3 regions of the Aliirhizobium cellulosilyticum genome follow, and region 1 is predicted to be linked to each of the others. Evidence: predicted binding sites of a transcription regulator. Region 1 holds the regulator's gene; each other region holds the start of a gene.
What was found. The regulator LexA, encoded in region 1, represses DNA repair genes until DNA is damaged. The targets are predictions, from matches to a motif close to TGTTCNNNNTGTGTTCNG.
Positions count from the first base shown of each region.

Region 2: dnaE (DNA polymerase III subunit alpha) is a predicted target of LexA. The motif match lies at 2,577-2,594, and genes of this name have one in related genera.
Region 3: GGE33_RS04715 (putative DNA modification/repair radical SAM protein) is a predicted target of LexA. The motif match lies at 2,194-2,211, and genes of this name have one in related genera.

Region 1 is NZ_JACIGW010000001.1:1,208,949-1,213,906, forward strand. It holds gene GGE33_RS05660 (ComEC/Rec2 family competence protein) at 66-2,384, shown strand; gene lexA (transcriptional repressor LexA) at 2,365-3,078, opposite strand; gene GGE33_RS05670 (VOC family protein) at 3,277-4,149, shown strand; gene kdsA (3-deoxy-8-phosphooctulonate synthase) at 4,154-4,958, shown strand, end outside.
Region 2 is NZ_JACIGW010000005.1:60,042-64,999, reverse strand. It holds gene GGE33_RS19635 (lipoprotein-releasing ABC transporter permease subunit) at 1-1,183, shown strand, start outside; gene GGE33_RS19630 (ABC transporter ATP-binding protein) at 1,198-1,884, shown strand; gene dnaE (DNA polymerase III subunit alpha) at 2,842-4,958, shown strand, end outside.
Region 3 is NZ_JACIGW010000001.1:998,389-1,003,346, reverse strand. It holds gene GGE33_RS04720 (UdgX family uracil-DNA binding protein) at 1-955, opposite strand, end outside; gene GGE33_RS04715 (putative DNA modification/repair radical SAM protein) at 955-2,187, opposite strand; gene greA (transcription elongation factor GreA) at 2,429-2,905, shown strand; gene GGE33_RS04705 (glycosyltransferase family 4 protein) at 2,911-4,002, shown strand; gene GGE33_RS04700 (glycosyltransferase family 92 protein) at 4,028-4,939, opposite strand.

The DNA of each region.
Region 1 (4,958 bases):
AGGCGCGAGCATTTCTTTCAATTTCGCTCCGCGAGGAGCGCCTCCATGGTCACGGCTTTCTGTTCATGCCTGTTGCAATTGGCATCGGTTCGGCAGTGTGGTTCCTCAGCCCGGTGGAGCCGTTGGCATGGGTGCCGTTCCTTGCTCTTGCCGTGCTGGCGGCTCTGGCGTTGATAACAAGAGATGGTTGCGCGCGTGTCTTTTTCACATTTGCGTGTCTGGGCTTTTGTGGCATGGCGCTGGCCGAGATCGAAGCGTGGCGGCAATCGACGGTCATTCTCGATTCACCGGTAACAACGGATGTCATGGGCGTTGTCGAGCGTAGTGAGGCTGCCGGTCCCGGGCGACTGCGTTATATCGTGGCTGTGCGACAGACAGCAAACCCCATTCTTCGGCGCCCGCCTGTCCGGGTTTCGCTGCTGGCAAGGGCGCAGCATCAGCCGTTTGACAACGGGGCAGCTATTTCCGGACGCGCAAGGCTGTCACCGCCTTCCGGGCCGGCCTTGCCCGGTCTGCACGACTTTGCCTTCTCGGCATATTTCGATGGCATTGGTGCGGTGGGGTATTTCTATAGCGCTCCGCAGCAGGCTGGAGGGTCGGATGTGGCGACCGGCTGGCCACAGCTCGCCTTACGCTGGCTCTTCGATCTGCGCAGGCAGATCGGCAATCGTATTCGCGAGATTGCGCCGGGTGATGCCGGTGCCTTCGCCGCCGCCATTGTCACCGATGAGAGACGGGCAATTTCCGAAGATACAGTCGAGGCGCTACGGGTCTCCGGCCTCGCTCACATCGTTGCCATTTCCGGATTGAATATGGCGCTTGCCGCCGGGATTTTCTTCGTGGGATTGCGTAGCGTCTTTGCTCTTTTCCCTGGCCTCGCACAGGCCCTGCCAATCAAGAAGATTGCCGCCGGCGGGGCGCTTGCAATGGTTACGGCCTATTATCTGGTATCGGGCTTCGGTGTATCCGCCCAGCGCGCCTATATCATGATGGCGGTGATACTTGTTGCCGTGCTTTTGGACCGGCCCTCGATAAGTTTGCGAAATGTAGCCTTGTCTGCGCTGATCATCCTCATCTGGACGCCTTCGGAAATTCTGGGGCCAAGTTTCCAGATGTCGTTTGCTGCCACGGTTGCGCTCGTGGCCGGTTATGCGGCCTGGTCGCGACGCCCTGAAACGGAAGAGCGGGAGCGATTTCCCATCCGTCATCCTCTGGTGACATTGGCTGCCGTTGGCTGGCGCTTTATCGCCGGCATTATCGCGACATCGCTGATTGGTAGTCTTGCGACGACGATGTTTTCCGTCGAGCATTTCCATCGCGTCGCCACCTATGGGCTTGCCGCGAACCTGGCTGCCATGCCGATCATCAGCTTCCTGGTGATGCCGGCCGGGCTTGCTGCGATGTTGTTGATGCCCTTCGGCCTCGATGCTCCCTTCATCGGGATCATGGCCTGGAGCCTCGAATGGGTCATCTTGATCGCGAAGCATGTAGCGGGATGGGGCGGGGACATTGTCGTCGGAGAACAGCACCCCTGGTTTTTGCCGCTTGGGGTCTGCGGTTTTCTGCTACTGACGCTCCTCAGGACACGGCTTCGCTATTCGGGCTTACCTTTCCTGTTTACCGCTGCGGCCCTGTTCTGGGTGGGGGTGCAACACGCCCAATCAAGTCTTCTCATCGCTGAAGATGGGAACCTCGTTGCTTATCGAGATGCAGAACGTGCTGCCGCCAACAGGAAACGTCCCTCCGAGTTCGTCTATGGGCAGTGGATGTATGCGCGACAGCTTCCAGTGCTGGCTATGCCGGAGATGTTGGAAAGTGAAATTCTAAAAAATATGCCGGGTTCTTCCAGTGAAAGACTTCCGGAACACGTTCTGATCGAAGCGCAGCGACTGATGAAGGAGGCAGGGAGTGTCAGATTCTCATGTCAGCTCAAGGCCTGGTGCGCATTCATGTCACCGGAAGGTGTTTTGGTCGTTGTTGTTGATGATGGCCGTTATGCCGGAGCGGCTTGCGACGTTGCCGGCCTTGTTATCGCGCCGCGTGCGCGTTTCCATTCCTGTCGGTCTGGTACCCCGATGCTGAGCGGCGCCAGCCTGCGCAAGACAGGGTCAATTGAAATCGATCTTTCCGGGGCGGCGGCAGCCGGAAAATGGAGTGTCACGACAGCAATGGCTGGCACGGTTCGCCCATGGACCATTCATCGCCAATACGACTGGCGACGCAATCTCTATGACCCGTATCTGCCGGAATGGATTTCCAAACCAAAATCGAGTGGCCGTCTTGAGGCGCAGTTTGCTGTCTCAGATCAAGCAGGAACGGATTATCGATCAGAAGCGCCAACTGATGTTGGCAACAATTCCGGTGTCAGTGATAACGGCGAATGAGGCCGACGAGCCTGCCCTGGACCTTGACCCGATCCGGTGGAAAAATTCGTGTCTCGTAAGCCGGGTTTGCCGCTTCCAGCGCAATCGAGCCACCCTTGCGGCGGAAGCGCTTGAGTGTGGCCTCTTCATCATCCACGAGTGCAACGACGATATCGCCCGGATTGGCGGTGTTGCCGTTGCGAATGATGACGGTGTCGCCATCCAGAATTCCGGCCTCGATCATCGAGTCGCCCTTGACTTCAAGCGCATAATGCTCGCCGGATCCCAACATCTCTACGGGGACGGAAATGTCGTGGGTATTATTCTGAATTGCCGAGATCGGTACGCCGGCGGCGATGCGGCCCATGACCGGCACGCTTGCAGACGCGCTGTCATTGGCGGAGACAGGCGGGGCAGCAGGCGTCGCCGGCTTCTTGCCAAGGCTTCCCTCGATCACGCTCGGTGAAAAACCGCGTTTCGGCTGCAGCGTGGGAACATAGGCTTCGGGAAGCTTGATGACCTCGAGTGCGCGCGCTCTGTTGGGGAGACGGCGAATGAAACCGCGCTCTTCAAGTGCCGTGATGAGCCGATGGATGCCCGACTTCGACGCAAGGTCGAGAGCGTCCTTCATTTCATCGAAAGACGGAGGTACGCCCGACTCCTTCATCCGTTCGTGAATGAACAAAAGCAGTTCCTGTTGCTTGCGAGTCAGCATGTGAGGCGCACCTTCAGATTTGAAACAAATGCAGAACGAACACTATATGTTCCATATGTGTTCCGCAAGTCCTTAAATTTTCGTGACAATATAATCAGTTTCTTGGATGCCGAATGACGTTCTCAGTCGGAATCTACTTGCGCTCCCCGGCGGTCTGCCCAATCTACGCCTAGCGGATCAGAAGTCTGGGGGACATGTGTGACTGCTAGGAATATCGATCATCTCGTTTTGCCTGTTGGAAATCTCGGCAAGGCACGCGAGCGGCTGTCGTCTTTGGGTTTCACTGTCGCGCCTGACGGCGTGCATCCCTTCGGTACGGCCAATGCCTGTGTTTTTTTTGAAGACGGTACCTATCTGGAGCCACTGGCTGTTGCGGACAGGCGCAAGGCGGGGGCTCATGCCAAGAAAGGCAATGTCTTTGTCGAGCGCGATCTGGCTTATCGCGGTCGCCGCGGACGTGAAGGCTTGTCGGCCATCGTGGTCTCCAGTGAAGACGCGTCGAACGATCATCGGCATTATGTCGCGGCCGGAATTTCCGGCGGTGAGCCCCTCGAATTCGGCAGAGCTGTAAAGTCTCCGGACGGTGACGAGGTCGAAGCTCGTTTCCAGCTTGCTTTTGCCGCGATGGATGGTGCGGCTGATTTCTTTACTTTCTCCTGCCAGCGGCTGGTATCTTTCCCTCAGGATATGGCTGAATTGCGTATCCATGCCAATTCGGTTGCCGGTTTGAAGGAAGTCATTTTGGCAAGTGATGATCCGCATGCTTCGGTTGCCTTTTTTGACAATGTGCTGCGAGCGCCGGGTATCGAAGTTGAAGGTGGACTGGTGTTCCAGGCTGAAACGGGAGCCGTGCGCGTTCTCAGGCGCGAGCAAATTGCGCATGACTTCGGTCTTCCTATCGAAGGGGTGGCAGCCGGGTTGGTAGGGGAGGCCGTGATCTTTCGCAGTCTTGATCTGGCCGTGACAGAGATCATCCTTGCTGCTAATGACGTCGCATTCATTCGCCGGGATGGTCGCGTTCTCGTGTCGCCGTCGCCCGGCCAAGGCGTTTTGTTCGGCTTCGAGGAATAGTAGAATGGCAGTCTCCCCCAATTCAGAAGTTTCGGTCGGCGAAGGCGACAAAAAGGTCGTATTCTCCAATGCAGGCCGGCTTTCGCTGATCGCGGGGCCTTGCCAGATGGAAAGCCGTGATCATGCCTTCATGATCGCCGGCACGATGAGCGAGCTCTGCGGCAAGCTCGGCATCGGGCTGGTCTACAAGTCCTCCTTTGACAAGGCCAACCGTACGTCGATCTCCGGCAAGCGCGGCATCGGACTTGAAAATGCGATGGAGATTTTTGCCGACCTGAAGAAGGAATTCGGCTTCCCGGTCCTGAGCGACATCCATACGGAAGAGCAGTGCGGGCTTGTTGCGCCAACCGTCGACATCCTGCAGATCCCGGCCTTTCTGTCGCGTCAGACCGATCTTCTGGTCGCAGCCGCCAAGACCGGCCGGGCGATCAACGTCAAGAAAGGCCAGTTCCTGGCCCCCTGGGACATGAAGAACGTCCAGGCGAAATTTACCGAGAGCGGTAATCCTAACGTGATGCTGTGCGAACGCGGCGCCTCCTTCGGTTACAACACGCTCGTCTCCGACATGCGTTCGTTGCCGATCATGGCTTCGCTCGGATCGCCGGTGATCTTTGACGCCACGCACTCGGTGCAGCAGCCGGGCGGGCAGGGTGGCTCCAGCGGTGGCCAGCGCGAATTCGTTGAAACGCTGGCGCGTGCGGCCGTCGCAGTGGGTATTGCCGGTGTATTCATCGAAACCCATGAAGATCCGGACAACGCCCCGTCGGATGGTCCGAACATGGTGCATCTGAAAGACATGCCTCGGCTTC
Region 2 (4,958 bases), on a different contig from region 1:
TATCTCGGTCATCGCCGGGTTTTCCTTCATCGGCATCATGCTGGGGGTTGCCACCCTCATCATCGTCATGGCGGTGATGAACGGTTTCCGCACCGAGCTGATTTCCCGCATCCTCGGCATCAACGGCCACATGATCGTCCAGCCGGTCGACACGCCGCTGAATGATTACGCCGAACTGACAAAGAAATTTTCAGCCGTGCCGGGCGTAAAGATGGCCCTGCCGCTGGTTGAAGGCCAGACGCTTGCCTCCGGTCGCGGTGGCGCAGGTTCCGGCGCGTTGGTCCGTGGTGTCCGCGCCGAGGATCTGGAAAAGCTCACCGAGGTCGCCGGCAATATCAAGCAGGGCGATATCGTCGGGTTTGCCTCGGGGCAGGGCGTTCTGGTCGGGTCCCGGCTTGCGGCACAACTCGGGCTGAATGCCGGCGACCAGATCACGCTGATCTCGCCTGAAGGCGATGTAACCCCGATGGGCGTCAATCCACGCGTCAAGTCCTACACGATCTCGGGCATCTTCGAGATCGGCATGTCGGAATATGACGCGACGATCATCTACATGCCGCTCGAAGAATCGCAGCTCTATTTCAATGCCGAAGGCATCGTTCAGTCGATCGAGCTGTTCATCAACGACCCGGAAGCCGTGGATGAGCTGCGCCCGAAGATAGAGGAGGCCGCCGGCCGTCAGATCTTCATCACCGACTGGCGCCAGCGCAACCAGACCTTCTTCTCCGCGCTGCAGGTCGAACGCAACGTCATGTTCATGATCCTGACGCTGATCGTGCTTGTCGCTGCCTTGAACATCATTTCCGGCCTGATCATGCTGGTAAAGGACAAAGGCTCCGACATCGCCATCCTGCGCACCATGGGAGCAAGTTCCGGCGCAATCATGCGCATCTTCTTCATGACGGGGGCAGCGATCGGTCTTGTCGGCACGCTTGCGGGCGTCGTCCTCGGGGTTGTCGTCTGTCTCAATATCGAAAGTATCCGGCAGTTCTTTTCCTGGCTTTCCGGCACAGTTCTGTTCAACCCGGAACTCTATTTCTTGAGCGAACTGCCCGCTGAAATGAGTGTCAGCGAGACCGTTTCCGTCGTCACCATGGCGCTGGTCCTATCCTTCATCGCCACCATTTTCCCGGCATGGCGAGCTTCCAGGCTCGATCCTGTCCAGGCGCTTCGCTACGAATAGGATCCCATCACCTCATGGCACCGCGTAAATCCGTATTGAAGCTTGCAAATGTCGAACGTCATTATGGCCAGGGAGAAACGACGCTTTCTATTCTGAAAGGCGCCGATTTCGAGCTGAGAACCGGCGAGATCGTCGCACTCGTAGCGCCTTCGGGTACAGGCAAGTCGACGCTCCTTCACCTGGCAGGCCTGCTCGAACATCCAGATAGTGGCGAAGTCTTTGTCGGTGGCCGCTCCTGCAACGATTTGCCGGACGACCAGCGCACCGCCATCCGTCGCTCGGAAATCGGCTTCGTCTACCAGTTCCACCATCTCCTGCCGGAATTCTCGGCGATCGAGAATATCATGATGCCGCAGCTGATCGGCGGCCTGTCCAAGGCCGAGGCGAAGGAGAGGGCAGCACAGCTTCTAGATTACATGCGCATCGGCCATCGCGCCGAACATCGCCCGGCGGAACTCTCCGGCGGCGAGCAGCAGCGTGTCGCGATCGCCCGCGCGGTCGCCAATGCGCCCCGCGTGCTTCTGGCCGACGAACCGACCGGCAATCTCGACCCGAAAACCGCATCTTACGTCTTCGACGCGCTGGAAGCCCTGGTGCGCCAGTCCGGCCTTGCTGCCCTGATCGCCACCCACAACCACGAACTCGCCGCCCGTATGGACCGTCGTGTGACGCTGGAAGCCGGCAAAGTGGTGGAGTTCTGAGGATTGCTTGGCTCCTGCTATCAACTGTGAGGTAGTAACGGCTCGGAGACCTTGCCTCTCCTTAAGAAGTTTAGCACTTAGCCTTTTGGCTAAGACGTTGATTTGTTTAGCGCCGCGATTGTTTCCCTCCCCTTGCGGGAGAGAAAGCAATGTCGAAATCTTAGCCAAAGACTAGGTTTCAGAAATTGCGAGAGAGGGGCTATTCACGCCCGGGGACGTTTCTCCCTCCCGCTCCAACAATCCCAACCATTTATCAATCTTCCATCCCGCACTCAAAGCCCGTGCCTACAATGCCCCGTGCCGCTTCGGCTACACCGGTCCGCATAACAGGCGAGGCGGAACCAGTGACCGGGTGACCCGCCCTTATGCATGCAGATCAGACGGGCTGCGCAGAAATGGCCGGCCCCTGAATAAGGCGTGCGTGTGTCGCACAATCCTGCCGGACGCCCAACCGCCGCTGACGGACCGGAGTTGCGCCGAAAAACACACCGAACGGGACACGCCGAGCGTCACATAGAAAAAAATTCAATTCGAGGCACCCGACGTGCCCCTACCGAAACAAAAAAGCCCAGGTACCGAGGGCGAAATCCGCCTTCAAGTCTGTCCGCTTTAGGAAAGTGTTTACTATCGGGGCGGGGATATGGCGCAAAATTCGTTTCCTTTTTGTTCTGTTATTGACTCCCGTACAAAAAGAGAACAAATTAAAAACATAACGAACACGGGAGACAACGATGACTGACCTTCTTCGTGATATTGCCGCTTTCGCGTCCATCGCAACCTTCGTCGCCACGCTGTCGATGTTGATGATTGCCATGTAACCTTGCTTCGGCGCCCGCACCGGGCGCTGCCGCCTCTGGAGTTCGCTGCCGAAAACCGTTGACCGGTGAATTCAAAACTGGACTTGAGCCGTCGTGCGCTTGAAAATAGAGCGATTGAATCACAGGTACGGCGATAGACATGGCGGAACAGGCAAAGACAGGATCGGCAGACGAAATCCTCGGGGAGACCCCGCAATTCGTCCATCTGCGCCTGCATTCGGCCTACTCGCTGCTCGAAGGTGCGCTTCCGCTCAAGAAGGTCCTCGGCAAGGCCGTCGCGGACAATCAACCCGCGATCGCCATCACCGATACCAACAATCTGTTTGTTGCACTTGAATTCGCCCAAAAGGCGACGGGAGACGGTCTGCAGCCGATCATTGGATGCCAGCTGTCGATCGACATGCAGGACCAGGAAGAGGATCGTCGCGGCAACCAGCTCGCCAAGCTGCCCGCCATCGTTCTCCTCGCCGCCAATGCCGAAGGCTATGAACGGCTGGTCGATCTCGTCAGCCGGGCCTATCTCGGCGGCGAAGGGGTAAGCGAAACCCATATTTGCGCCTCCTGGCTGGATGAGCTTGGCACTGCAGGTCTGATCGCATTGACCGGTGCCGCTTCCGGCCCGGTGGATCGGGCGCTCAAGGAAGGGCATGCGGGACTGGCTGTCGAAAGACTGTTGCGCCTCAAAACCCTGTTTGGCGACAGGCTCTATCTCGAACTGCAGCGACACGGCAATTATGATCGCCGCCATGAGCATCGCATGGTCGATCTCGCCTATGAGCACGATATCCCGTTGGTCGCGACCAACGAGGCCTTTTTTCCCTCCAAGGCTGATTACGATGCCCATGATGCGCTGATGGCGGTTGCCCATGGCGCGATCGTTTCCGACGACAGCCGCTTTCGCCTCACACCGGATCATTACCTGAAAAGCCGCGCCGAAATGGCGAAGCTTTTCGCTGACCTGCCCGAAGCGCTGGAAAACACCGTCGAGATCGCCCGCCGCTGCTCCTTCATCCTGAAGACACGCAATCCCATCCTGCCGCGTTTCACCGGCGTCAGTGATCATCCGGAGGAGGACGAACGCAAGGAAGCCGCCGAGCTTCGCCGCCAGGCGGTCGAGGGGCTGGATCATCGGCTTGAAGAACTTGGGCTGAGTGCCGGTTTCACCGAGAAGGATTATCGCGAACGTCTCGATTTCGAACTGTCGATCATCGAACGGATGAAGTTTCCGGGATACTTCCTTATCGTTGCCGACTTCATCAAATGGGCGAAGCAGCACAATATCCCGGTCGGTCCGGGCCGTGGTTCCGGTGCAGGATCGCTCGTCGCTTACGCGCTCACCATCACCGACGTTGATCCGCTGCGCTTCTCGCTTCTGTTCGAACGCTTCCTCAATCCGGAACGGGTCTCGATGCCCGACTTCGACATCGACTTCTGCCAGGATCGCCGCGAAGAGGTGATCCGCTACGTGCAGCAGAAATATGGCCGAGAGCAGGTGGCGCAGATCATTACCTTCGGTTCGCTGCAGGCGCGCGCGGCATTGCGCGACGTCGGCCGCGTGCTGGAAATGCCCTATGGCCAGGTCGACCGCATCTGCAAGCTGGTGCCGAACAATCCGGCCAACCCGACACCGCTCTCCAAGGCAATCGAGGAAGAGCCGAAATTCCAGGAAGAGGTGGACAAGGAGCCGGTCGTCGGCCGTCTTCTCGATATCGCCCAGAAGATCGAAGGCCTGTACCGTCACGCCTCGACCCACGCCGCCGGTATCGTCATCGGCGATCGCCCGCTGTCGAAACTGGTGCCGATGTATCGAGACCCGCGCTCGGACATGCCGGTCACCCAGTTCAACATGAAATGGGTCGAGCAGGCCGGTCTGGTCAAATTCGACTTCCTCGGCCTGAAGACGCTGACCGTGTTGAAGACGGCGGTCGATTTCTGCCGCAAGCGCGACATCCATGTCGATCTGGCCAAAATACCGCTCGACGACAAGCTGACCTATGAAATGCTGTCGCGCGGCGAAACCGTCGGCGTGTTCCAGGTGGAAAGTGCCGGCATGCGCAAAGCGCTGATCGGCATGAAGCCCGACTGTATCGAAGACATTATCGCGCTTGTGGCGCTCTATCGTCCGGGTCCGATGGAAAACATCCCGACCTACAATGCCCGCAAGCATGGCGAGGAGGAGGTCGAATCGGTTCATCCGTCGATCGACTACCTGCTGAAGGAGACCCAGGGCGTTATCGTCTACCAGGAACAGGTCAT
Region 3 (4,958 bases), 210 kb from region 1:
CTTCTCCAAACACTGTCTGGGTTGCTAGGCAATGGATGTCGCAACGCGTGCAGGAGCGTGCAGCTTCGCTGACCGCAGCGAGTGTTCCCACAGCAGGAAGGGGCTGTGTCGGCACCCTCGCCGCGGCCTCCTGTATGCGATGATGGAACGGCAAAGGCTCGCTCGCCTGCTTGACGGCCATTTCAAGCACATCTGCCTCTGCTTTGGCGATCATGCCGGGAATGAGTTCCGCCTCGGGCAGGTTCTTCCAGTATTTCTTCGGCATCTCGGCCATCATCATCTTCACCTTCAATCGCGCCGGATTGAAGATGGAAGCATAATAGGTGCGCCAAAGATCATCGATCTCATCACGCAGATCTGGCCTTGGTGCAGGATCGTCGTTCACCTTCAATTCGTCGCCATCCCAGGAAGCCGACCCCTTGGGCGTGGCAATCAACCAGTCCATGTCGGTAAATCGCCGTTGAAAGAAGGGCGCCACACGAGCGACGATGAAGTGATCCGGCTCGAACCACGCCACGAAGCGCCGCCGCCCCACCTTCCCCTCCGCCAGCGGAATTTCCTTGAAGCGCACGAAAGCCGTCATCTTGTGATAGTCACGCCCCACCGACTTCGCGAGCTGACGCGCCGCGGCCACATCACGATCGGTCGCCATGTTGAGCAGACCGTGCGAATGGAAAAGCCTGAACAGCAGCCGATAGAGAAGTGCAAATCGGGTTGGATCGGAATGGCAGAGAACAGCCTCGGCCAACCGGATGAAAGAAGGCTGCACACTGATTTTCGGTGGCGGATTTGCCGGCTGCGGAAGTCTGTTGTCGTCGAAGCCGAACAGGCCGTCAGCATCGTCCATCGTCCGCCATTCGATGAATTCAGGCGTAATTCCGGCCATCATGAAACCCCGGGCCGCATCCCGCCATTCATCAAGATCGCCCCGCCCCCGCAAGGAATAGCGAAACATCATAACAGCGACAGTTGCTCCGGCTTGGGTTGAAACATGGCGCGAAGATCAGACCGGTCGACCAGCCGGTGTGGCGTCCAGCCGTCACAGATGACAAAGGGTTGTATCTTCCGGAGCGACACGTTCAGTCGCTTCAGATCATCCAGCCTGAGTTTTCGGAACCGCCGAGACGACAGAATGCCGTTGACCGCTTTGGTGCCTAAACCCGGAACCCTGAGCAACATCTCGCGATCTGCACGATTGACATCGACTGGGAACCGATCGCGATGAGACAATGCCCAGGCAAGTTTTGGATCGAGATCGAGATCGAGCATTCCACCATCACGTCCCGACGTAATTTCCTCAATGTCGAACCCGTAGAAACGATAGAGCCAGTCGGCCTGGTAGAGCCGGTGTTCACGCATCAATGGCGGCTTGATCAGCGGCAGCTTTTTCGACGAATCCGGGATGGGACTGAAGGCCGAATAATAGACACGCTTCAATCCATAACTTCCGTAAAGCCTGGCACTGGTCCCAAGGATCGTGGCATCGCAGGCACCATCCGCCCCGACGATCATCTGCGTGCTCTGCCCCGCCGGTGCGAATTTGCGCCGTCGCTTGGTCTGCAATGTCGGCTCAGCCATTTCCTCGATCTTCAGTCGCAGATTCCCCATTGAGCGACGGATGTTCGCCGGCTGCTTCTCCGGTGCAAATTTCCCGATCCCGGCGTCGGTCGGCAATTCGATATTGATCGAAAGACGATCCGCATAAAGCCCCGCCTCCTCGATCAGATGAGCAGAAGCTTCAGGGATAGACTTCAGATGGATGTACCCGCGGAAGTTATGGATCGTCCGCAACTCCCTGGCGATCCGCACCATCTCCTCCATGGTGTGATCGGAGGAGCGGATGATCCCCGAAGACAGAAAAAGCCCCTCGATATAGTTGCGGCGGTAAAATTCGAGCGTAAGCCAGATCACTTCTTCCGGCGTAAAACGTGCACGCTCCACATTGCTGGAAGAACGATTGATGCAGTAGGCACAGTCGTAAATGCAGAAGTTGGTAAGCAGGATCTTCAGAAGCGAGATACAGCGTCCATCAGGCGCATAGGCATGGCAGATACCCGATCCTTCGGTCGAACCGAGCCCTCCGCTTGCCGACGAATCACGCCTCACGGTCCCGCTCGACGCGCAGGAAGCATCATATTTTGCGGCATCCGAAAGGATCGCCAATCGTTCTTTCAGCGATTTCTTCATTGCGTATGTTCACTATATGTTCCTATCGCCACTGTCAAGAGATTGACAAACGGGCGCGGTTCACATCACATGCGGCACGCGGGAGATATGGCATGGTTTCGAAATTCCTCGTAAGGGACATCGAAATTCTGATATAGTGACCCTACATTTTGACGTTGCGATGGTTCCGAAGTTTACGCTCCGGAACCTGTTTCTTTTTGTGTTCGCGGCATCCGCGGGCACGCCCCTGAAGGACAAGAAAATGGTTGAAAAGGTACCGATGACGCAGAACGGCTTTGTCCAGCTGCAGGAAGAACTGCGCTGGAGGCAGCAGGAGGAGCGTCCCCGTATCATCGAAGCGATTGCGGAAGCGCGCGCCCATGGCGACCTTTCGGAAAACGCTGAGTATCACGCTGCCAAGGAAGCCCAGAGCCACAACGAAGGGCGCATTACCGAGCTGGAAGACCTGACAGCCCGCGCAGAAGTCATCGACCTTTCCAAGATGTCCGGCTCCAAGGTCAAGTTCGGCGCCACTGTAAAACTGGTCGACGAAGATACCGAAGAGGAAAAGACCTACCAGATCGTCGGCGATCAGGAAGCCGACGTGAAGGCCGGTCGCATCTCGATCTCCTCCCCGATCGCCCGCGCCATGATCGGCAAGGAAGCAGGCGAATCAATCGAAGTCGTTGCGCCTGGCGGCTCCAAGGCCTACGAGATCCTTTCCGTTTCCTGGGGCTGATCGCCGTGGCCGAGGGCCAGAATAACATCCATCACAATCCGGCAGTCGTCGATATCGGTGAAGTCGAGGTCATAGCACCTAACTTCAAGCGGCGGCTGTCCGGCGTCACAAGTACGATCATCCAGCTGGTTCCTGTTCAACGCGCCCTTGGCTACAAGGTGGCGGCTCTTGGACCGGGCCTGCCGGATACCATCCCGCATATCCGCTTTCGTGATCTGCTTCGGCTCTGGAGCCGTCCACGAAGCGGAAAAATGCGCGTTTGGCACGCACGCCGCAATGTCGAGATGCTGCCCGCCATTATTCTACGTGATATCCTTCGCATGCCGCTGAAGATCGTCTTCACGTCGGCTTCACAGCGCCGGCATACCGGCTGGACCAGATGGCTTATTTCGAAGATGGATGCCGTCGTGGCAACCAGCGGGCGCACCGCCGCCTATCTGGACGTACCAAACACTGTCGTTATGCACGGTATCGATACTGAGCGCTTTTCGCCGGCAAAAGACAAAACCGCCGCCCGCGTCGCGCTGGGTCTTGATCCGGACAGGAAATTTGTCGGCTGCTTCGGCCGCGTCCGCCATCAGAAGGGCACGGATCTCTTCGTGGATACGATGATTTCGCTTCTGCCCTCTCGGCCAGACTGGAGAGCCATCGTCGCCGGCCGCGCCACAGGCCCGCATCTCGACTACGAAAAGCAACTGATCGGCAAAGTCGCCAAGGCTGGCCTTACCGACCGTATCCTGTTCGTCGGCGAGCATGCAAATATCAATGACTGGTATCGCGCGCTCGATCTCTTCGTTGCTCCGCAACGCTGGGAAGGATTTGGGCTTACTCCGCTGGAAGCGATGGCAGCCGCCGTTCCGGTTGTCGCCACCGATGTCGGCGCGTTTCCGGAGTTGATCGTTACAGGCAACGAGGAAACCGGCAAGATCATCATCGCCGACCTCGATGCGATGATCTCGGCAACCGCCGAATTCATCTACGATGATGCCCGCCGCCAGCAGGCAGCCACCCGCGCCCTCCACCACGCCAAGACGAACTTCAGCATCGAGGGTGAAGTTCGCAGGCTTGGCGAGGTTTATCAGAGATTTCTGACCTGACCTGCTTCGGCGCTATGGCCTTAAACTATGCGGGAAGTATCTCTCGGCGATCCAGAAACTCGATCATCGCTGTGTCCACCACCGTCTCGGATTCGATGTTCCTGACGGCAGATAGAACGCGATCTTCATATCTCTGACGCGATGCCGGCGAAGCTGGCCCTCTCTCAATCTTCTCCCTCAAATCCTGCTCGGACTTGCTGTAATAGTGATTAAGCTGAATGAAGTCCGAGGAGTAGAAGGCAGGTCCTTTTCTTCCCTTCCTTGAAAAGACTTCGCCCCGATCATTGGACGTATTCTCGCCGAAAGCTCCGGTCGAAAAATGATGAATACTCACTTCTGAGACTGCGCATGGATCGACGATGCATTTGAAGTTGCTAGCATTCTTCTTCGTCGATAGCGGATTTGCACCACGAACTGTATAATTCCGCAGGAGAGATCCGGCGGGCCTAGCCTTGTGCCCGCTTGTACCGAACATGTGCCAGGGCAGGGAAATATTCGGGAAACCCTTCGCCCCCTCCAGCGCCTCGTCCAATGTATTGCCAATTTTCGGCAGCAGAAACTCGTCTACGTCGATAAAGGCCATGCGCGCATACTGACCACCGAAGTTCAGAATGCTATGTGCAAAAGCTATGGCCTGACTATTCAGAAGGTTCTGCGTCGGCGTATCGATTAGCCGCCCCTTCCATGGAACGACTGTCAGGGCTGACGAGCCAAGTATTTCCCGCGCGATTGGGATCGTATCATCTTCGCAACCGTCATCATAAATATAGAAATGTACGACACCAACTGCGCGGTGGAATTCGATCCACTCGGCAATATACCGCGCTTCGTTCTTGACACACGTGACGATGGCGACACCAGCACGGCCCGGATCGGGCTCGGGAGGCGTGATCGTCAACTGCTTCGTGTAAGGGTGTTTCTTTTTGAAGAAGCGCATATCAACTCTATAGTGTCGC